Regions from separate parts of the Exiguobacterium sp. s46 genome, predicted to be linked through region 1. Evidence: riboswitches for the same ligand, from Rfam matches in the RefSeq annotation. Region 1 holds a riboswitch; the other holds the start of a gene.
What was found. A riboswitch is a leader RNA that binds a small molecule or an ion and turns the genes downstream of it on or off. The one in region 1 is predicted to bind thiamine pyrophosphate.
Positions count from the first base shown of each region.

Region 1 (11,736 bases):
ATCGCTTCAAGCCGTGCTTTTGCGGCAATCGCTTTTGGTACGATGTGACGCGCATCGTCTTCGGTATAAAGCTGTTGTCGTTGTAGATTACTCCACTCGACATAGTCGCGGTCGACGATTCGGACGACACCGACACCGGCGCGGACGAGTTGCTCTGCCGACGCCGTTCCGAGCGCTCCCATGCCGATGATTAGCACCTTCGCTGATGCCAAGCGTGCTTGTCCCGCTTCCCCGATTGGTTGAAATCGAGTTTGTCGTGAGTAACGGTTCATCGAATCAATCCACTCGTTGGACTACTCGCGACCGCGTACTGTTTCTTCTCGATACGTCCCGCTTCGAATCCGAAGCGCCCTGCTTCGACAGCTAGTCGCATTGCGTGCGCCATCTTGACCGGATCTTGGGCATGGGCGACAGCGGAGTTCAATAAGACACCATCCGCTCCCAGTTCCATCGCATAGGCGACGTCGGTCGGTGAACCGATCCCGGCGTCGACGATGACCGGGACCGTCGTCTGCTCGATGATGAATCGTAGATGAAGTGGGTTGAGAATGCCTTGCCCGGAACCGATCGGTGACGCTGCCGGCATGATGGCGTGACAACCGAGTTCCTCGAGTCGTCGTGCGAGCACGACATCGTCCGACGTATACGGTAAGACGATGAAGCCTTCTTTGAGTAATTCTTCAGAAGCCCGTAACGTCTCGATCGGATCAGGTAGTAACGTCTTGTCGCAACCGATCACTTCAACCTTGACCATGTCACACATACCGGATGCCCGCGCAAGCTTCGCAAGCCGAACAGCTTCTTCCGCCGTCTTCGCACCGGCCGTGTTCGGCAGTAAATCGTACTTCGCTAAATCAAGCGACTCCAAAAAATTCGCTTGTTGTTTGTCAAAGATGTCGAGCCGACGGACGGCGAACGTCAAGATTTGTGAAGCAGACGCATCGATTGCTTCTTGCTGTACGGTAGCGTCCGTATATTTCCCTGTTCCGAGTAATAATCGTGATTCAAATGTCTTTTCTCCAATTTTCAGCATGTTTATCCTCCTCCTACGAAATGAACGATTTCAAATGTGTCATTGTCCCGAATGACCGTCTGACCATACGCCGCGCGATCGATGATTTGTCGATTCTGTTCGACGATGACGAGCTTTTCCCCTAAGCCAAGTTGCGTGAGCATGTCCTCGATCGTTTCAATCTGATCGATCGTGTGGTCATTGCCGTTAATCGTAATGTTCATCGGACTTCCTCCTTCTGAATCAACCGTAATGTATTTGCCAAGACTTCCGCTGTCGCCGGTGCGAGTAATATGCCATGCCGATGATGCCCCGTCGCTAGGAAGATCCGACGGGATGAATCGGCGACTCCGATATATGGCAAGCCAGACGCCGTTTGTGGTCGTATACCGGACCAGACTTCTTCGATGACCGCGTCACGAATCGGTGGATACAGTCGTTCTGCTGCTTGAAGCAATGACGTGACCCCTGCGACACTGACACCGATCGTCTCGTCGTGCGGCAGTTCGGTCGCACCGATCAAAATCCGACCGTCTGCTTTCGGAACGAGGTAGACGGCGTCATCAAACAGGATCGAGCGTAACGGCTGACCCGCGAGACGGACGGCGAGACATTCCCCTTTGACCCCATATGTCGCGATCGAAATGCCGGCTGTATCGAGCAAGGCTTGCGACCCGCGTCCGGCAGCGACCGTCACTGTTCGTCCGGTCCACGTTCCCGCGTTCGACTCGACCTTGATGAAGTCATCGCTCTCTTCGAAGCGTGTGACATCTACCTGTTCTTCAATCGATATGCCACGTGCGTGTAAGGCATACATCAATGCAGTCGTCAGTCGTCGTGGATCGATTTGACCGACAGCTGGAAACAGATGCTCGCGTCCTTTACGTTTTAACAAAAACGGTTGTTCCCGGTACCCACAATCGATGCCTGTCTCTCGCTCGAGACGACGTGCAAGCAGTGGATACAGACGACGACTTCGCGCGGCAAGTGCATGCAATTCTGCTCTCAGCTCGATGTCCGTCGCAAGCATCCCGGCAGCCGCTCGGCTTGTCCCTTGTCCGCATGTTCCACGTTCTAAGACGACGACGGATTCATTCTGACAGGCGAGACCGTAAGCAAGCGTCAACCCGATGACTCCGCCGCCGATGATGATGTGATCCGTCATACGCGAACCCCCTGGTAACGCTTGACGGCGGCGAGTGGATCCGATTGACCGAGAATACCCGATAAGACAGCGATTCCGGTTGCCCCGGTCGCTGCGATTTCAGGCATGCGTTCTGGTGTGATCCCGCCGATTGCAATGACTGGTTTCGTCGTGAAGGTGACGACTTGCTTCAAGGCGTCAATCCCTCGTGGTGGCATGTTCGGCTTCGACGCTGTCGAATAAATATGACCGTACAGCAGTCGGTCGGCTCCTTCCGCTTCTGCTGCTAGTGCCTCTGCTAGTGAATGAACGGATTTCCCGATGACGAGGTCCGGAAAATGACGTCGCACATCGCGGACACGCAAGGAACGGCGCGTCAACTGCACACCGATGCCGGCGACATGGGCGACATCGATCCGGTCATGAACGGTTAACTGATCAAGCGAATAACCATGCGCAAGGAGTGCGTCAATCAGATCAAGTAATTCTGCTGCTGACAAGTTCGGTTCACGTAGATGTAGCTGATCCGTATAAGGTTGAAGCGATTGAAAAGTCTTTATTTCGTCAATCGGATGGATGGATCCCGTCGAAATCAGATGTAGACGCATCATGTTCTTCCTTTCCATACGAAAAAGGACCACTCCCGATGTTGAAGGGAGTGGTCCGAAAATGCGCTGAAGCGCTAAGGATATCTAAGGTTTCGAGCCACTTCCCTCCGCTAGTACGAACTAGATCAGGTTCAAAGGGTCCGGATACTTCCGTCTCAGTCTGCTGGGAGACTCCCCTAGTGTCTTTTCGTGTTTAATTGGCTTGCCCCATTAGTCTAGCATGAGTCGCTTTGCTTCGCTAGTCCTAGTTGAGCGCTTCCACTTGCTGAATCAGTTCCGATTTCGTTGGTCGCTGTTGCTCTTGGCTGTCGGCATACGTCTGCTTCAGCTTCAGGATGCGCATTACTTTGGCATCGAGCATCTCCGGCGTCAGCGTTTTGTCTTTGACGGCTTGCATCACTTCAGCATGGACCTTTGTGTAAGCACCTGCCTCTGAAAACATCGCCATATCAGCTCCATTGACGAGCGACTGACGTGCCGCTTCTGCGAGACCATATTGTTTCGTGATCGCCCCCATGACGAGATCATCCGTGATGATGACACCGTTGAATCCGAGTTGTTGACGCAAGAGGTCAGTCAAGATCGGCTTTGAGAGCGAGGACGGATTCATATCGTCATACGCGGGATAGAGAATATGGGCGACCATCACCATCTCGGCGCCCTCTTGAATCGCTTCTTGGAACGGTAACAGCTCCGTCCGCTTCAATTCTTCCTTTGATGCCGTCACTTTCGGTAGCCCGACATGGGAATCGACACTCGTATTGCCGTGACCGGGAAAATGTTTGACGACCGGAATCGTTCCCGTCTCCTGCATCCCGTGCATCAGTGCCGTACCAAGCGTCGCGACGGTATTCGGATCAGCACTTAACGCACGGTCGCCAATGATCGGATTGTTCGGATTACTGTTGACGTCAAGGACCGGCGCGAAGTCCATGTTGAAGCCATAAAAACGTGACAAATGTCCGAGCGTACGTCCGACGTCTTCCATTTTCACTTCATCTGCTCCTTGCGCCATCCGTTGACTCGTCGGTAGACGTAATCGTTGATCCGGTACCCGGCTGACGCGTCCGCCTTCTTCATCAATCCCGACGAACGCATACGGTTTTTGGTTCGTCTCTTGAATCGCACGCGTGAACGTCAAGAGTTGCTCTTCCGACGTGATGTTTCCGCCGAGCAGTAAGACCCCACCAATCGCATGCGTCTTTAACAGTTTCCGGTCAGCTGCTGAAAGTTCCGTGCCGGCGACTCCGATGTAGAGCAGTTGATCGATCTTTTCTGACGTCGACATCGCTTCAAGTTGCTGCTTTAATCGTGCTTGTTGTCGTTCTTCTTTCGTTGGCTCAGGCTTCGGTTTCTTTTCTTCTGTCGGATGCTTCGTTTCCGGTTGTGATGGTTTCGTTGGTTCCGTCGTCTCCTGTGCACACCCTGCAAGCAACAGGCAACCGATCAGCACTACTTTCTTCACAAAGGATCCTCGCTCCGCACACCATTGATCGAATAATAGACGGAAATCTCAGCATTCAGGGATTGCGAGACCGAACAATATTTATCCTTTGATAACGAGATGGCACGACGGACCTTATCTTCCGGGAGATCACCTTCAAGCCGGTAATGAATCGAGATCGACGTAAAACGTCGCGGATGATCCTCTGCCCGTTCTCCTTCGATATCCATTTCGAAATGGGTGATCGTCAAGCGCATCTTCTCTAAAATCGAGACGATATCAATTCCAGTACAGCCGGCAACGGCATGTAGCAAGAGTTCGGTCGGTCGTGGTGCTTGGTTTTCACCACCGTTTTCGGGTGCTGCGTCCATCGCAAGATGATGCCCTGATTCCGTCTGTCCACTAAACCCCATCTGTTTGTTCCATGTCACTGTCGCTTGCATCGTTTCCACTCCTTTATAAGTAGTCTTCTTCTTTAGTATACGCAAAAAACAGCAAGCCTGGAAATTCACACGCTATTTCGAATAATGGTTCTTTTCCCGAAATCTCGCTTTGCGATACCCGACGAAATCGTTTCATGCTATCCTGTTACTCATAGTTTCGCGCGCAAGCGCTAGAATTGAGGAATCATCCATGTCACCTACTACTCGTTTAAGTCGACGCGATTGGCTCTTGATTGCTACGTTGTCGCTCCTGACATTCGTTCTCGGAACAAGCGAATTCGTCATCGTCGGGATCCTCGCTGAAATCTCCTCAGCCCTTGATATCACGATCGCAACAGCTGGTACGCTCGTCTCGGCATTTGCCATCTCCTTTGCGATTGGTACGCCGATCGTCATGTCGATGACCGGTCATCTGGAACGGCGTCGCCTGATCCTACGTCTCTTACTTGCTTGGATACTATTGAATCTTGCCAGTAGTTTTGCACCAAGTTACGAAGTATTGCTCGCAACCCGCATTCTGACAGCCATCCTGACTGGTGTCTTGATCTCACTCGCAATGGTCGTCGCAAGTGACGGTGTACCTGTCGCGAAGCGCGGTGTTGCCGTCTCGTTCATTTTCGGTGGTTTTACACTTGCGAACGTTTTAGGTGTTCCGATTGGTACGTTCATCGGGCAACACGCTGGCTTCGAAGCCACGTTCTGGCTGACGACGGTCATGGGAATAATCGCGTTCCTCGCTGTTTTAAAGATCGTTCCGGTCCAGCAATCGACGGGTTCTGGTTCGATTAAGGAACAGCTCGGATTGCTCGCCAACCCACGGATCCTGATCGCCTTCTTCATTCCGTCATTTGGGTTTGGGGCAACCTACGTCGTCTACACGTACCTCGTACCAATTCTGCAAACAGAACTTGGGATTGCGAAAACGTGGATCAGTCCGATCTTGCTCGCTTACGGCGTCGTCTCGATCTTCAGTAACATCCTTGCCGGCAAGATTGCTAGCAAAAATCCGATGGGACGCTTACGGTTCGTCTTCGTCGTGCAAGCAGTCGTTCTTGCTGCGTTATACTTCACGACAGCATCCCTTCCGCTTGGTCTGTTCAACATCGCCTTGATGTCGTTGATGTCGATTTTACTAACGACTTCGACACAGATCTACTTGATCGACCTTGCTGAAAAGTTCAATCCGGAAGCAAAAGGACTCGCCGCTTCATTGATGCCGGTTGCGAGTAACGTCGGGATTGCTTTTGGTTCGGCACTCGGTGGCATCGTCTATGCGAACGGTCCGATGATGAACACGGCACTCGTCGGTGGACTGGTTGCGCTCGTTGCTGCTTTATTAACTGCAATCAGTCATCGCCTCGATCAACGGTCATGAAACCGTTACCTTATCCTTTTTTGTAACAGGTCGATGACGGTTCGATGACGTTATGATGATAGTCCCCATTTCGCTGATGATTTTTCAGTATGATGGGGACTATGTTGTAGTAGAGGAGTGTCTGAAAGTGAAAGCATTACACATCATCGGTCTCGGTCTGTTGACGATCATCCGACTCTGGCTCGGAATCCAGTGGTTCATCGCTGGAATCGGTAAGTACATCAATGGCTTCGATGCGAAACCGTTTCTCGAAGGAGCACTCGCGAAGTCAACTGGCGAAGACGCACTTGTCAGTTCGTGGTATGCGACGTGGATCGAGCAACTCGCCTTACCGAACGTCGGGCTGATCAACGCCTTGATTCCGTTCGCGGAACTCGTCGTCGGGATCTTGTTGTTTCTTAGTCTGTTGACGGTCCCTGCACTGGTCATCGGTAGTATCATGAATCTCAATTACTTACTCGCTGGGACGATTGCGTTAAACCCGTTGTTCTTAGCAGCGTCAATCGCCTTACTGGCTGCAGGACGCTTTGCATATCACATTGGCATCGATCACTGGATCATCCGCTGGTATCGCTCGTCGCAGCAACCGCATCCCCTGGATCGGATTCCCGTCTAACGAAAATAACTCTCCCGCACGCGGGAGAGTTATTTTTTTTGCTGCTCGAGAATCGTCTGTTGTGTCGGAACCCCACCGACTGAGACTGTCCGCTCGAGGAACAGATAAGGTTTACCATCGACTTCAAAGCGACGGTCACCGAGATAACGTGCCGAGTGCCCATCCGTTGCGAGCTTTTGTTCGATTGCTGAGACATGTTCGTCGAGTGAATAAAACCGATCGTCGAACGTCATTGTGATGTTTTTCTTACGGTACCCGAGTAAGAAATTGTAGTAGAACCAGTACATGGCAACTGCGAAGACGACAAAAATCAAGAATTGCATGTGAGTTCCCCCTTCGTATAGTCTTTATACGTTGGAAGAAAACAGGAGGTTTCAAAAAAATAACTGTTTTTTATTTCCTAACGGTTCAGTTGATTGTCATGTCGTTAAACTGAAGATCACTCTTAGGCATGTCGTATTTGACCGTGCCTTCGTATTGAACTTCTTCGTTCTGTGCATCCAACACAAAAATAGACGTTCCGTTTTTCTTCGTTTCAATGAGAGCATAGACTAGATCATTTTTAATATTTGTCGATGCGTAGCGTTGGACTTCATTGGCCACTAGCTTTGGTAAGTCATAGTGATGTTGCTTGAATTGCTTCGTTCGTAAGTCATACGTTGACCATTTTACTTTCGTATCAGTCATGTTCTCTGTCATTCCTACGACCGCACCTTCATCTATCAGACGTATATCCCACATTTCTTCACGCTCAAGAAACTTTAATCGTGTCGATGTTGTGTTGTCTCTGAGATAAACTCTTGTCTTAGCATCATTAGTCATCTTTCGGTATAAGACACGATTCTGATAGATGGCAAGTACCTCATCCTCTTCTGTTAATTGAAATGGTAAGTCCATTAATTGGACTGTTTTTTTCTTTAAATCAATCACATAGATATGATTTGTACCTGGTTTTTGTACAATATCGCCAATTCGGCTGACGTACAACTTTTGCTTCGTTAGTTGAAACGGTCTATAGTAAATGCCTTTAGTCTTTGCCGGTTTCGGCAAAGAATAAGTCTGCATCTTTTCTGTTCCACGTTTCCATGATTGTAGATCCCACGATCCATCTTCATTGACATGTAATCCAAATACATTTTTTTCTTGCTCATATTTTGATATTTCCTCTTGATTCATAAATTGTCGGAATTCATGTGGTGCCTTACTCACTCCTGAGTAGTCCATTGTAAAAGCGGATAAGTAATTCGATTGTTTCTTCTTTACTTTCCCCATCAAGTTAACTTTGTAATTCGTTCTATATGCTTCGGGATCATTAAATTTAAATTGAAGCTGCTTTACAGTTTGATCATCTGGATTTCCTTGTATCGTTTGTACCGTAAATTCAGGTTCTTCCATTGAAGAGGAGTACACAACATACACTCCAAGTGTCAAAATACAAATGACTCCTAAACTCAAAATATATTTATAGGTTCGCATAGTATACTCCTCACACCGTGACTTTTTGTTGCAATAGTCGAAGACTTTTCCAAATGATATACATGAAGTACAGCAAGCTTATCCCGATAGTTAGAATTAACTCTTCTGTTTCCAGTAAAATACGAGTTTCGTCTAAAAATAAGACTGTAATATAAGCGATAAGTATTGCGATAAAGATTTCTAGTCCAATTTTTACCACGGCTTTTCCTTTACGGAATGATCTTTCAATTAGAATAAGTAAGAAAATAAAACTGACGATGAATAGTGATATCGCAAGAATGATACCCATATCAATCAGATTTGTTGTATAGAATTCGCTCATCACATTTTGAACTGGACTTAAATCAATTTGGTTTTGGTATTCCGGTTGAATCAACCAATCAAATAGATAAAATCCTAGTTGCATTACACACCATTGGATACCAATAAAACTCACGATGATTAAAAAGACTGTCGTCAATTTCGAGAAGAAAATGCTTGCGCGACTTCCTGGAAGCATTAGTAAACGATAAATATACTTTGTTTCTCCTAACCAATCCCGATACCAAATTTGAATCGCATAGATGACAACAATCGCCATTCCGATCAGAGTCATATAACTAAAGAAAGAGGACGCCTCAGAGTATCCAAGTGTATCAATTTGTTTAAGTGCTTCTGCGACGGAAACTCGGTTAAGTTCCATGAAATTCTCGACTTTCCGTTCATGATACATGACTTGCGCAACGACCGACACTAATTCAATTGCTGCCATCACAAGCACGACGATAACATAAAGCTTAAAACTCCGCTTAATTTCTTCGTTCGTCAATTGTATGTATTGTTTCATCGCTGATAGACCTCCCGCATCCGGTCCTGAACCGATTTCCCGTACAGTTCTCGCATCTCTTCCGTCTCATGTTCATCGATGATCCGACCGTCCTGTAAGAAGACGACTCGATCGATCAAATGCTCGATTTCCTGAATTTCGTGTGTCGTCATCAGGATGCCGCGTCCTTCCATGAAGTGACTCGAGAATAGTCCTGCAATCTGTTCCTTCGTAAACAGATCGATCCCAGCGAATGGCTCGTCGAGTAATAAGTACGGACGATCGAGAGCGAATCCGAGGATCAAGCTGACCTTCGCTTGGTTCCCTTTTGATAAGTCCGTGATCTTATCTGTCGAGAGTAGCTGGAAGATCCGCATCAGCTCATCCGCTGTTGCTTGGTTCCAGTCAGAATAATAATCCGCCATGTACGTCAGCGCATTACCAACCGTCATGTAGCCTGGCATCGTCTGGATATCCGGAACGAAGGCAATCTTATTTCGATTGACCTCGCCATCGACGAGAACCGTTCCCGCGTTAACTGGGACAAGGCCTGCGATCGCCTTCAGGATCGTTGATTTCCCCTCACCGTTAAGTCCAATCAGACACGTCAATTGATCCATCGGAACGGAAAACGAGACGCCTTGAAGAACTGGCTTTTTACCGTATTTCTTTTGTAACCCATGGACTTCAAGCATCGATCTTCCTCCGTTCCGTTTCCTGATACACCGTCTCGATTTTTGAGACGACCTCATCGAGTGGGATTTGAATCGCTTTGACGGCATCGATGAATTCAGAGACGGCTTCTTCTAGCATCTCAGCACGTACTTTTTGGACGACTTGTGGATCGCGTGTAATCTTACTCGGGACATTCCGTTCTGTCGTAATCAATTGCTGCTCCTCCATCTCTTTGTATGCTTTTTGTGCGGTATTCGGATTGATTCCGAGCTGTGCGGCGATTTCGCGGCGGGACGGGATCTCTTGCCCGCTTTGCAATTCCTCGGTCGCGATTCGTTGTTTGAACCAACGGACGACCTGCAGGTACACCGGGCTTCTTTGGTCGAACTGCATCGGTAGACCCCCCTTTCCTGTTTAATGTATTAAAACAATAATACACTTCTCTTCTGTATCATACTCACCATACAGTTTGACTGTCAAGATAGTTTGTCTTCTTTATCACAAAAAAACCACCATCCAATTTTGGATGGTGGTCACTTCACTCATTAATAGGGATTCGGATCCTCCTGCGGTGTATCCGGAATCTCGGTCGGTTCTGGGAACGTATCCGGTTCTGGCTGACGGACCGGGTCTTCCTGTGGCGTATCTGGCACCTCGCTCGGTGGTGTCTGCGGTATCTCGTCCGGTTGATGATCCGGTTCGCGTTCTGGCACTTTATTCGGATTTTTCTTCATCTTGTTTTCCCCCTTACGACGTGATGTAATCGCCGCCATTGATATGAATCGTCTGACCCGTGATGTAACTTGAATCGCGAGAAGCCAGATAGACATAAGCCGGTGCATTTTCCGACGGTTGTCCCCGGCGTTTCATTAATGTATCTTCCCCATGCGACTCGACTTTCTCCTTCGAGAACGTCGCCGGAATGAGTGGCGTCCAAATCGGACCGGGTGCGACGGCATTAACGCGGATTCCCTTCTCAATCAAGCTCGAGGCGAGTGAACGTGTTAATGTCGTAATTGCCCCTTTTGTCGCTGAGTAATCGATCAACGTCGGTGCCCCACGATAAGCCGTCACCGATGAGGTATTGATGATTGCATCTTCTTTATGCAGATGCGGAAGCGCCGCTTGAATCAAATAGAACATCGAAAAGACATTCGTCTCGAACGTTTCCTTCAATTGATCTGGTGTAATCGAAAGAAAATCATCCTGCGGAAATTGTTTCCCGGCATTATTGACGACAATGTTCAATTGACCGAATTCTGCAATGACCGTATCGATGATCTCTTGTGCATTTTCCGGTTGACTGACATCTTTTGCGATTTTTAAGGCTTTGACCCCGTAGCCTTCAATCAACGATTTCGTCTTTTCCGCGTCTTTCCCCTCATTTAAGTAAACGATCGCGACGTTTGCCCCTTCTTTCGCATAAGCGACAGCAACGGCACGACCGATTCCACTATCCCCGCCCGTGATCAGCGCGACCTTCCCCGTCAGTTTTCCTGAACCGACATAGTCCGGATCATCGTAGATTGGTTCTGGTTTCATGGCGTACTCGACACCGGGTTGTTGTTCCTGCGTCTGCCCTCGTGCTTCTTGATGCATCGCTTCGAACTGTTCTTCTCTCATGAACGATCAGCTCCCTTATCACTGTTGGAATGAACTACATGATTAACCATTCCCTTGCGATACATCTATAAACGTTTTTCTGGAAAAGTCAGATGTCATTCGTCAACAGTGTTGGGAATACATTCGTTTGGAGCATGTTTGATAGTTCGCTTGGATACAATGTATACTGATCCAGTTTGTTGAACGGAACGAAGCGATACGTCAACCCTTCACCTTCTGGACCGTAAAAATCCTCTGTTAATAAAGGCAGCGGTTTTTTGCAAACGACTTCATAAAACATTCCTAGTTCATGAAACTCGTGATCAGCGTACCCAAAGAAATTTTCATGCAGGAAACGGAAGACCGGTGGCTCGATCGACTGTCCTAATTCTTCTACCAATTCACGTGCAATTGCTTTGGCACCACTCTCACCGAACTGAACACGCCCTCCCGGTAATGACCAAAAATCATCTTCTCCTTGACGATGAATCAAGAGATGTCCATCTTGAATCAACAGCGCCACTGCGCGAATGTTA
Region 1 covers NZ_JACSMY010000001.1:512,297-524,032, reverse strand. Annotated here, with positions in the region: gene KNQ08_RS02680 (ThiF family adenylyltransferase) at 1-272, opposite strand, end outside; gene KNQ08_RS02675 (thiazole synthase) at 269-1,033, opposite strand; gene thiS (sulfur carrier protein ThiS) at 1,036-1,236, opposite strand; gene KNQ08_RS02665 (FAD-dependent oxidoreductase) at 1,233-2,177, opposite strand; gene KNQ08_RS02660 (thiamine phosphate synthase) at 2,174-2,767, opposite strand; TPP riboswitch at 2,850-2,952, opposite strand; gene nagZ (beta-N-acetylhexosaminidase) at 3,009-4,229, opposite strand; gene KNQ08_RS02650 (OsmC family protein) at 4,226-4,651, opposite strand; gene KNQ08_RS02645 (MFS transporter) at 4,842-6,026, shown strand; gene KNQ08_RS02640 (DoxX family membrane protein) at 6,154-6,642, shown strand; gene KNQ08_RS02635 (hypothetical protein) at 6,672-6,965, opposite strand; gene KNQ08_RS02630 (hypothetical protein) at 7,051-8,118, opposite strand; gene KNQ08_RS02625 (hypothetical protein) at 8,129-8,944, opposite strand; gene KNQ08_RS02620 (ATP-binding cassette domain-containing protein) at 8,941-9,618, opposite strand; gene KNQ08_RS02615 (GntR family transcriptional regulator) at 9,611-9,991, opposite strand; gene KNQ08_RS02610 (hypothetical protein) at 10,144-10,332, opposite strand; gene KNQ08_RS02605 (SDR family oxidoreductase) at 10,346-11,221, opposite strand; gene KNQ08_RS02600 (NUDIX hydrolase) at 11,310-11,736, opposite strand, start outside.

Region 2 (11,736 bases), 430 kb from region 1:
GAGTTGATCGTGAATGTCACGCGTGACATCGCGTTTCCCGTCGGTTATGTACCACATCATCTCAAACAAATGAACCATCTTCGGGAAGGCAGCATAGATTGCTTGGCGTCGCTTAGGTGCATCATCGCCTTCGAATGTCTGCTGTGACAGATGCTGTCCGGCACCGAAACAATCATAGACGGTACAGCCTTTGTAGCCGCTGTCGCGTAATCGGTCATGGATGCGACAGCTGTAGTCCGCGTCAAGATTACGACACGGTGTCGCTTCCGGTTTGTCATGACCAAAATCACTGGATTTCGAAAAAGCGAGTGCGGTACAACATAAACCAAAACACTTCGTACAATCAATCTGGAATGTAGGCTCCATATGATTCACCTCCACTACTACTATAACAAGAAAGGAGTTTGGACATGCTGCAATTTCAACTTAATGAAAATGAGGACGGACAGGACTGGCTTAGGCAGCAAGTACGCCAATACAATGTCGAGCGATCACCGTTTCATGCGACGAAACGCTCCGAGGGAATACAAGCCGTCACATTACTTGCGACACGTGACGATCAACCAATCGGTGGCATCTCAGGGGAAATGTACTGGGGCTGGTTACATATTGAATGGTTCTTCGTCGTCGAAGAGGAACGGGAAAGCGGGCTCGGTACTCAGTTACTCCGTCAACTGGAGGAATGGGCACGAGCAGCGGGTGTTCAGCGAATCCGCGTCGAGACGTTCTCATTTCAAGCGCTTCCGTTTTATGAGCGACAGGGATTCGTCGAAGTCGGACGAATCGATGACTATCCACCAGGGATGAGCTATCATCTGCTCGTCAAACAGGTCGACTGATGAAACGGCGTCTTTTCCTCATCTTATTGTTCGGTCTCGTGCTCGGAACGCTGACGGGGATGCAGCCACGTCAAGAGACCGCTTCTTTTACGGCGAAGCAAGTCGCCCGGTTATATACACAGATGACGAACACGCCGATCGAAGCGCGCGACGTCTACTTCGTCGAACGACTGTCTGACCATTACGCCGTCGCGTATCTTGAAGCGAAACACGACCGCTTGTTTTTGCTCCTGCAACAAACCGATGATGCACAACGAATCGACCGAATCATTCGCTCGAAACAGACGAGGGAGACGGACTGGTTCGAAGGTCGTTTGTTGACGACGGACGAAGGTCGATACCTTGTCGCCTACGGTATGAATGGTTCGCAACAAATGAAATCGATCCGGTTCGAGCCGTATAAGACGACGGCTGATGGGGACGCACCACTACGTCCAATGCAGCGCTCATTGTCTGTAGCAGATCAGGAACGTTTCCATACCGTCCAACCGTTACCGGATGCGTTCCCGCATTCGCTCTACTTCGAGATGATCGCGACGAGCGTAGACGGAAAAGAGACGATCCAACGCTTGACGTTACCAAGCGATAACGCATCCGTGTTTTCTACGACCCGTGACTTCTAGTATACTGAAGACGAAAAAAGGGGGAAAAGAACATGTGGATCGTCATGAACCAGTTACACGTCATCAAAGGTGCAGCAGATCAGGTCGCAGCGCGTTTTAAGACGACGAAGGGAATCGAACGGATGGAAGGGTTCCACCGGATGCAAGTCCTCGTCGATATCAGTCAGGAAGAAGAAGACATCGTCACGATCATGACGACGTGGTCGAATCAAGCAGCATTCCATGCGTGGCAAGAGAGTCAAGCGTACAAAGGCGTGCACCATAAGCGGGATAACGGAACGTCCGAAGTCAAACCGCTCGTGACGTCGAATACCGTCACGGAATATGCGATCGTCGCTGATCACAGTGCCGCAACGGAATAACCAACAACACCCCTTGAAAGGAAGTCTCTCAAGGGGTGTTGTTTGTAACTATAGATTAGAGTGTTTTTCCGTAATCTGGGTATATTCTAACAAACTAGATAAAACGAGGTGGCACCGTATGGTATATCGTAAACCTGTCGTCTCTAGCCTGTCCGTCCTCGGGGGTATGATCCTGCTCTTTGGTTTCTTGACGAGCGGTGGCTTCATTTATCTCTACTTCTTCGTCTTACTATTCGCTTGCGTGTCCTTCTTACGTGAACCGTTGACGCGTACAGAGTGGTTAAGAGAGGGGATTGCTTTCATCTTCTGGTGTTCCTTGATTTATTTGTTGCAGCATCTCGTCTTCATGGCGTGAATCATTTTTCGTATTGCTCGAACAAAGGAAGGAGGATGTCACGACCTGTCGCCGATAGGTGAATCGACACGTCACGCTTCGAATCTTTTAAATAAACATCGGTCTTTTTGAGACGCTTATCGAGATAAACTTCGTATTGTTGTCCTTTCACTCCATCTCGGAACGTCAGATATTTCCACTTCGCCCGTTTTCCTCGTACGTCAGCCTGTTCACTTGCCTTGATTGCTTTTTGTAATTTTCCGGATTCATCACTCGTCATCATGATCATGTTGTCCCAATCGAGACCTTTCTCCGAAATACGATTTCCTTGATCATCTTCTTCAAAACGGACATGCTGGAACTGCTCTTGATGGAATAGCGTCACTTCCAAGTTATCCGCTACGACGTCGTCTGCTGTCTGTTCCGGCTCTTGAAGTTCAGGTGGTCGTTCCATCGTATGTCGAATCGATAATTCATAGCGGAATTCGCGTCCATTTTTCTCCGTTGCGATGAGCGTTCCGTAATGTTCCGGTGTCCCGTCACCCGGGATGAACCGGACCTTGCCCGGTTGTTTCATCGAATGAATCGGGCGTTCCACATGACGTCCACCGTATAACTCAGGTAAGCGCACCATCACGTCATAAGTCGAACCGAATTGTTGATTGTAGACGAGATAGAGTTTGACGTCACGTGTAAATGGCGTGAGTGAATGCGTGTACGTAAAGATCGTCGTCCGTGTATCTTTTTTCGTGACATCCGTCGCGTCGATGACAAGGTAACCTGAACCTGGGAGCTCTAATGTTCGAGCGGAGTGATCGGCAACCTTCTCATTACGAATGAACCGATCGTCTTTTTTTAATACAGTAGGCTTCATGTTAAAGTTCTGTCGTTGTGTAGTCAGAGCTGTCTTCTTGAAGACATCGTCTTTCTTTGCTAGCGGATAATATCCACTTTTTAATGGCGTTTCGCAATATAAGTAAGTCTTCTTTCCGGATTGAACGTAACGAACGGTTTGACCTTCATAATCCTCGAACGGATTTGTCATCATGACGGAATAGATATCGCCGACAGCGTAATCGGTAGGTGCATCGCTCACTTTAGACGCGCACGTTTTTTGAATGACAGTTCGTTCTTTAGCTGACAAGGTGCGAGATTCTTTTTCGTTGAATTGCCCTCCGTCATACATTTGCGATAAGTAATCCCATTTGAAATTCGGCGCGTCACTTTGGCAACCGCTTAATGCTAGCGTTGCACCGAGTGTTAGTCCGATCCAGTAACGTTTGTTCATTGATTAAGCACCTCACTAAGTGCTTCACTGGTCGTACCCGACAGCTTGGCACCGTTCTTTGATCCTGGTTTGACGACATAGATTTCAAGCTTTTTAGCGCGTTTGCGTTCATACAGCTCGAACATTTGGCTTTTCCCTTCGCGCATCAACGTTAATTTTTTCTGCTTTAGTTTTGTGCCTTGTGGCTCCATGACGTCGGTCTCTTTTAATTCCTGAGCGATTTTTTTCGCTAGTTTATCCGGTATTGCTGAGACGAACTTATAATCGCTATCGATGAGCTGTTTCGGTGATTGATGGATGAAACCGACATAATCGCTTGTGGATGCTTGAAGGAATCCATAATCGTAATTCACTGGTTTTGTGTAGGTTTTATTAAAACGCAAATATATCGATGTTTCTTGGACGACTTTTCCGTCCTCTTGTTTCCGAACGGTTGCGAACTGGACAGTCTGACCTGTCGCAATCGTATCCGGCAGTTGCTTTCGCTCAATCTGATAGGCTTGTCCATTCATATATTCTTGAATCGTCGAAGGGAATCCGACACGGTCACCACTGAACATCAGCTCGATCGACGATTGTTGGACACCACCATCCGGACTAGCGCGAAAAGCTAAATTCAATTCGGAACCGGATAGTGACTCGGTCGTCTCAAAGAGTGTTTGTTCTTTATCTTTGCCTTTCTCTTTCATGTAGACGACGAGTTGTCCTTCCGGTGGCAAAGATAGTTGATAGGACGGGAAAAGGTACCGTCCGAGCTCTTTTACTTCTTTACGATCTTCGTTTTCCTGTTTTTGTTGATCTGTCACTTCTTTTGGAACGGGTCCAAAGCGAACGACTGTCGATTTAGCTTTAACCGGTTGTTTTGACCAATCGACGAATGGATAATCACTTCGCTTGATCTGATGGACCGCATAATCCGCATGGCGAATCGGCTGACAAGCCAGATAGTCCTTTTTTTCGTCTGACAGGAAACGGACGTGTTGGAACTCACGCCCTTGGATACTCGGAGGCAGGAAGTATAAGTCAAATCCTTCGTGTTGCACATATCGATCAGGTAAGTGCTTCATGTCTGGTTTTTGCTGGCAAACCTTCAACAAAGCAGCGGTTTGTTTTTTCGGGAGATCCGGTATCTCTTGCCCATCAAAGGTAGTCGAAATACCGCCCCAGTAATTAACATCGTATGTAAGGTCTAAGTATTGTTCTTTACCGCATCCGGCAAGTAAGACTACGCCTGCGAGAATACCCGTATGTATATAGCGTCTCATGAAAAACCTCCTTTATCCTAGTGACTATATTTTACCATAATTTCTATAATAGACAGAATTTTCTATAATACTTTAACATTAAGATGTTTAACATATCTTGACTCGGGAATATTAGATGCATGCACGGTCAATCTATTACTATGGGGGTTTTATGATGGGTACATTCATTCAAGCAGTTGATGGCACGAAAATTTATGTCGAGGATGTCGGGTCGGGTCAACCGGTCGTCTTTTTACACGGCTGGCCGGCAAACAACAACATGTTCGAGTATCAAAAGAATCTGCTCGTCGAAGAAGGGTACCGTTACGTCGGAATCGATTATCGCGGTTATGGCAAATCAGATGCGCCGGCAACGGGATACGATTATAAGACAATGGCGTCTGACGTCAATGAAGTCATCGAACAGCTGAAATTAACGAATGTCACGTTGCTTGGCTTCTCGATGGGAGGAGGAATCGCCTTGTCCTATCTCTTGCAATACGGAGATTCAAAAGTTAGTAAACTTGTCCTCGCAGGAGCTGCGGCACCTGTCTTTACACAGCGAGATGGCTATCCATACGGGATGACGAAAGAAGAAGTCGATGCGTTGATTGCCGACACGAAACAAGATCGTCCGTCGATGCTCAAAGGATTTGGGGAAATCTTCTTTGCGAAGGAGCATCCAGAACCACTTCAACAATGGTTCCATGGTCTTAGCATCGCCGCTTCGTCCCACGGTACGATTCAGTCAGCAATCGCATTACGTGATGAAGACTTACGTGGAAAACTCGAGAACATCAAAGTCGATACGTTGATCATCCACGGTAAAAAAGACCAAGTTTGTCCGTTCGAGTTCGCGGAAGAAATGCAAAAGGGAATCCCACATGCACGACTTGAAGTCTTCGAAGAGAGTGGGCACGGTATGTTGCTTGATGAACAAGAGAAGTTCAACGAAACGTTACTCTCGTACGTTAAAGGAAATCAAACCGTCTAATCCAACAAGCCATGGACACCCGTCCATGGCTTGTTTTTGTGTACAGAAAAAAGCGTGCGCCGGCGCACACTTTTAAGGGCGATACTTCCGCATGAACCGTTGATCGATCCAGCGCTTCAGGTACCAACCGAACGGGTGAGTCGAATACTGATTGCCATACATTGAAACTGCATGACGTGGTCCCATCGATAAAATCGTCAAATAGTTCGTTTGCGGACGATAGGTTTGCAGTGCCTCTTCCTGGACGTACCGTAAGAGATTTGCTAGTAAGATTGGTGCTTGCCGGACAGCTGTGACACCGTTCTTTGGAATATCGGGATAGGCGACGAGGGTCGCCGCGTCACCCGCAGCAAACAGACTTGGATGATTGAGCGCTTGCAACTGTTCATTGACGAGTAGGAACCCGTCTTCCGTATAGAGCTTGCTGTCTGCAAACAATGCCGGTGCTTTCGCACCCGTTAAGCGGATGATCGCATCCGACTCGATTGGAGAGTGATGCTTGAAGCGGAGTGGTGGTTCGTCATCTATTGGACGTTCTCGGATCCAATATACATCGAGTTCTTTTAACCGTCTCGCAATCGCTTCCGCTGCGGGGTGTCTTGAAAGTAACTCTGGATCCGTGATCAGTGTGATCGGTACACCCGCTGCTTTTAAGGACGCCGCCATCTCGACGGCCGCTGCACCACTTCCAATCAAGACTGGACGCTTTGCTTGTTGCAGACGCTTTAATGTATCGGGTAACCGGTAGTTCGGTTTAATCGATAATCGTGTCGTATCTTCCGCCCAATCGAACGAGCCAATATTCGTCGAGACGACGTCATAGGTGTAGCGTCTGCCGGATGCACCGAAGACGACTTTTTCATCGGGGTCGATTTTGATGACGGTCTCTTCGATGAACTGTTTATCATAGGCGCGACACAGTGCGGCGACGTCGATACGGATCTCATCGATATCGTACGTTCCGTCAGCAAGTCCGGAGTACATGCCCGAGTAATATTGGTACGTCGAGGCATTTAAAATCAGCCACTCGACGTCTTCTGTGGGTCCATTGGTAATGCAATGCAGGTGAGCGTGTCCTGCACCAATCAAAAGGATTCGTTTCATGTCGTTCTCCTTCAATCTGTCTTGCTAGAATGTACCCGGATACGGGTGGCGGTAATCATAGCCAAAAGACAAGACTGATGAACAGGAGGATGACCATGAGATAGATAACATCCTGGCGCTGAACGACTGGCACTTCATAATATGTCCGTTCTGCTGAAAAATGACGGGCTTCGAAAGCGATCGCCATCCGTTCTGCCCGCTGGATCGATCGCGAGAAGAGCGGTAAGCCGATTGATAGGAACGCATCACCAGGAAAGCGACTGTGAACGTTCCGAATCATCCGGACTTGCCGTAAGACGCGAACTTCTTCGATCAAATGTGGAAGAAAGCGGATCCCGGCAAGAAATCCGTACGCGAAGCGAGGCGACACCTTTGCTTGGTGAATCAAGCTCATCACGAACCGGGTCGCATCGGTCGTCGTGACGAAAGCGAAACTTAAGCAGACGAACGTTGCCATCCGTAAGGCAAGTAACCAGCCGTGCATGACACTTTCCGATGTGACATGAAACCAACCAAACGACCATAGAGGATTCGTTCCTTTGCCGAAGGCTGCCATCATCCAGAACGTCAATAAGAATAATAGACTGTAAGGTGCGAGTCGTTTCAAGAAATCGCGAGGACCCCACCCGGAGAGGAGTAGCAGCGCGATAGCAAAACTCAGGAACACCAACGTCTTGACCCAGTCGTTCGTTGCAATCAAGGCAAACATGATCAAAAACAATCCGCTACCCTTGATGACAGGATTGAGTTTAGCGAACGGTGACGCGTTCGTCTGCATGGCGCTTCACCTCCTGGAATTGGTACGAAAGTGGACGTTGTAGCTGACAGCGTTCGAGTAACGGAACATCAGCGAATAACTCGCTCGGACTTCCGTCAAAGGCAATTCGGCCTTGCTCCATGACGAGGACACGATCCGCGTATCGGGCGACGAGTTCCATATCGTGTGTTGCCATGACGAGTGTCGTTCCGTTTTGTTGTTCCGTCAACAACTGTTCCATGAGCCGCCGTGTCGTCAATCCGTCCTGTCCGAACGTCGGTTCATCGAGCAACAACACATCCTTCGTCTGCCCGAGCATCGTCGCGACGCTGAGCCGTCGTTGTTGCCCCGTACTAAGCGCAAGCGGTGACTGCTGTTTGACAGATGCGAGTTCCAGTCGTTCGAGCAACGCTGTGCGCTCATCACTCGTCGCTGCCCGGTGACTCCAGTCGATTTCCGCTTCGACTGTCAGTTTGAGAAACTGCAGATCCGGTTGTTGAAAGACATAGCCAACGTGCTCATAAAAGCGTCGCCGGGAGTAACGCTGAGCCGGACGTTCTTGGAACCGATATGTTCCTTGATGCGAGAGCAACCGACCGAGTGTTGCAAGCAACGTACTTTTCCCGGATCCGTTTGCCCCAAGCAGCATCACCCATTCTCCTGTCTGCAAGGAAAATGTCGCATCGGTTAGCGGGTAAGGGGCTTTCGTCGATAATGCAGCGACGTGTAACAAGGGAATGCCTGCTGTAGCGACTGGAGGAAGCACGTGAAGTCGCGCTGCTTGTGGTCCATCTATGGGTAACGTCTCTAACGTGTACGGATACAAAGAAGGAACAGCGATGCCTTTCGATTGAAGCTCTGTATAAGCCTGCGGGAACAAATCCTGCGGATGCGCCGTCGCAGTAATCGATCCGTTCTCAAGTAAGACAACCTGATCGATGTACGGTAAACAGACATCGAGTTGGTGCTCGATCAAGACGATCGTTAAATCATGTTCTTTCTGAATCCGAAAGATCAACGCCATCAGCTCGTGTTGCCCGATCGGGTCAATCTGAGCCGTTGGTTCATCGAGTAATAAGATCGTCGGCTCGAGCGCTAGGACCGCGGCGAGCGCGAGGCGCTGTTTCATCCCCCCGGATAGACTCGCGATTGGTGTCGAGAAGGGGAGAGGGAGACCAACGAGTGCGAGTAAGCGTTCAATGCGTTCCTCCATCTCCGCACGTGGAATCGACCGGTTTTCTAAGCTAAAGGCGATTTCGCGTCCGATCGTTTCCATGCAGAACTGTTCTTCTGGATTTTGGAACAGCACTCCGACCGAACCGGACCGGGTAACGGTACCAGTCTGTTCGACTTCGATCGTCTCCGGTGTCAGTCCGGCTAGGGCATGAAGCAGTGTCGTCTTGCCACTCCCACTGCGTCCAAGCAAAAGGGTCGTTCCTTGCTCGATCGTCAGCGATACATGATCGAGCACCGATTTTATCTGACCCGTATAGCGGATGCTGAGATCGTCGACAGTAATCATGCGACTTCCCGTTTCGCACGTCCTGCCGCAAACCCGTTTAAGACACCGGTCGCAACAAGGCGACGGACGAGAATCGCTGCAAGCAAGCCGCCGAGTAATGCACCACTAATCAATTGTAAACCTGTTGTCGCAAGCAACGTCGTCGTCGTGTAGTAACCGAATCCGTTCGCGATCAGACTATAGACAATGCTACCAATTGCGGCTCCAACACCCGATAACATCAATGTCCAGGTGTCATAACGGTGATAACGCGTCATCGCAAAGACGAGTTCCGCGCCAAGCCCTTGGCAGACCCCGATTAGAAGAGCCGATAAACCAAAGTGACTACCCGTGAACAGCTCGACGGCTGCCGCGACGATTTCCGCGATGAGGGCGGCACCTGGTTTTTGAATGATTGCTGCGACGAGCGGGCTCGCGATGATCCAAATCCCAAACATCCAGTTGGCACCGACAGGTCCAAAGATCGCAGACATCGGTAACCAGAGTGTTGACCAACCGAGATAGATGACCCCGCAAGCGACGGCGAGCATCATCATGACCATGATTTCTTTCATTTTCCAGTGTTGCATCGTGTTCGTCCTCCTTTAAGTGGGGGAGACACCAAAAAAGACCGCCCTCCGTAAAAAAGAGAGCGGTCCTCAGAAAAACTGCGCGCAGCAGGAGTCATTGGATGTGATCGCTCCACTTTCCTACGCTAGTATGAACTAGATCAGGTTCGAAGGGTCCGAAGTGAATCGTCTCAGCCAAATGGGCTCCCCTAGTGGATATAGTAATAGGTGATACGCTGTTCACTTTAGGCAATCTTCTGTCTATTGTCAAGACACAAAAAAACGATACGCCACGAAGGGCGTATCGATAAACGACTTATTTGTTATCTTCGTTCTCTTCTTTTGCTTCTTCTGAAGACTCTTCCGTAGCTTCCGCTTCGTTGTCTTCACTAGCTTCCGCTTGCGCCTCAGCTTCTGCTTCTTCGATTTCCTCAAGATCCTGCTCGAGTGTAGATTCGACGACAGCTGCGACTTGAATGTCGCCTTCTGTGACGATACGGAAATCTTTTTGTTCCGGAAGATCAGCTACAGAGATCGAATCGCCGATTTCGAGGTTCGTGACGTCGACTTCGACGTTCTCTGGTAATTTATCTGGTGTTGCTGCGACTGTTACTTTAAAGAGTGTCTGTGACAGGAATCCGCCGACTTTAGCGCCAGCTGCTTCGCCGACGAGTACGACGTCTGCTTCGACTTCTGTCTCTTCATCCATTTTAACAGCGATGAATTCAACGTGATCGACAGTTGGTGTGAAGACATCCATATCACGACGGTTGATCAAGACGTTAATATTTTTACCGTCGAGTTTCAGTGAAATCAAGACGTTCTCACCGTTTTCTCGAACGATTTTAAGCAATTCTTTTTCTTCAAATGCGATTGGTGTACTTTCCACTTTGTAACCATACACGACACCAAGAGCTTTTCCTTCATGACGTAATTGTTTACGGAGTGAGCGTGGACGTACCTCGCGTTTTTCGGCTGTTAATTTAACTGACATGTTCATTTCCCCCTTGAATTTGGTATAGCCCTCAAAAGGTAATGAATGTAGGAGCAGGACAAGTCCTGAACAATATGAAACATGCTAAGACAATCGGTTTCAGACTCGCTTTGAATCTGACGCTTTCGTGACTTTGCATTTCTCTCCCAGGTCATTACGCTGATATTGAGAAACATGTGTGAGTAAGTCACCGTTTGATGCGGTGCTAGTGAGTTTATACCCCTATGTTTTAAATCCTTAAACCTCTAATTTTTATTTTTTAAAGTCGAAAGACCTCCAAACCGCTTGAAATCAAGGGTTGAGAGGTCTTTCGTTTTTTTCATTTTTTATGGTGATGCGTTGGTTTTCACGGACCAACACGCGGATGAGACGTTCGATGTGCCGCATCGTCGTCTGTCCCATCGTTGAGATTTGGAGCCATTGATTACGGACGAGATAGTCGCTTTCATATTGAACATGATAGCCCTGAATCCGAAGAGCGTCTCCTAAAGCGGTTGCCGACGGATGAACGATCGTCAGAATTCCCGGCGCTTGCGCTTCTTGAGTCGCAAGAAGGTTGAAACCAGTAGCGCGAACGGCTTGTTCGAGATAGGTCATCTTGATGGCTGCTTGATCGAGATCAAGGGCATCCAGCGCTGCCTGACAAGCCAGCAACAAGTTCGATGAGCCGGAAAAGGCGACGCCTTCCGCATAGAGTCCGAGATCCAGATAACGTGGAATTCGTGGAGAAGGTAGGATGCTGTCTGTATGACCGATGAACGCAAGACCCGGTAAACCCCCAATTGCCTTTCCGGAGACGGTCGTGACGAATCTGCAGCCAGCGTATGAGAAACGTCCGGTCCCGACGGCGCTGATCGCATCGACGATGAGTGCGGTTCGTTGATCTAATAGCGCTTTTACCGCATCGAGATCGTAGAGAACGCCCGTAGACGTCTCACAATGCGTCAACCAAATCCAGTCGTACTCCGTTTGATGCAGTTGACTTGCGAGTTGTTCCAAGTCGATCGGGTGACCGGACGGAAGCAGGTGGATATCAAATGACTTTCCTGCTCGTGCCGCGTGATCGATCAAGCGTTGACCGAACTCGCCACCGTTTAGAATCAATCCATGTCCACTCAGTTGTTGTG
Region 2 covers NZ_JACSMY010000001.1:946,524-958,259, reverse strand. Annotated here, with positions in the region: gene KNQ08_RS05055 (pentapeptide repeat-containing protein) at 1-366, opposite strand, end outside; gene KNQ08_RS05050 (GNAT family N-acetyltransferase) at 411-839, shown strand; gene KNQ08_RS05045 (hypothetical protein) at 839-1,462, shown strand; gene KNQ08_RS05040 (antibiotic biosynthesis monooxygenase) at 1,495-1,824, shown strand; gene KNQ08_RS05035 (hypothetical protein) at 1,943-2,179, shown strand; gene KNQ08_RS05030 (hypothetical protein) at 2,181-3,446, opposite strand; gene KNQ08_RS05025 (hypothetical protein) at 3,443-4,711, opposite strand; gene KNQ08_RS05020 (alpha/beta fold hydrolase) at 4,866-5,684, shown strand; gene KNQ08_RS05015 (NAD(P)/FAD-dependent oxidoreductase) at 5,757-6,788, opposite strand; gene KNQ08_RS05010 (energy-coupling factor transporter transmembrane component T family protein) at 6,844-7,566, opposite strand; gene KNQ08_RS05005 (ABC transporter ATP-binding protein) at 7,538-9,067, opposite strand; gene KNQ08_RS05000 (ECF transporter S component) at 9,064-9,636, opposite strand; TPP riboswitch at 9,737-9,836, opposite strand; gene KNQ08_RS04995 (50S ribosomal protein L25/general stress protein Ctc) at 9,932-10,609, opposite strand; gene KNQ08_RS04990 (GNAT family N-acetyltransferase) at 10,901-11,736, opposite strand, start outside.
Region 2: another riboswitch for thiamine pyrophosphate. It lies ahead of KNQ08_RS05000 (ECF transporter S component); the one in region 1 lies ahead of KNQ08_RS02660 (thiamine phosphate synthase).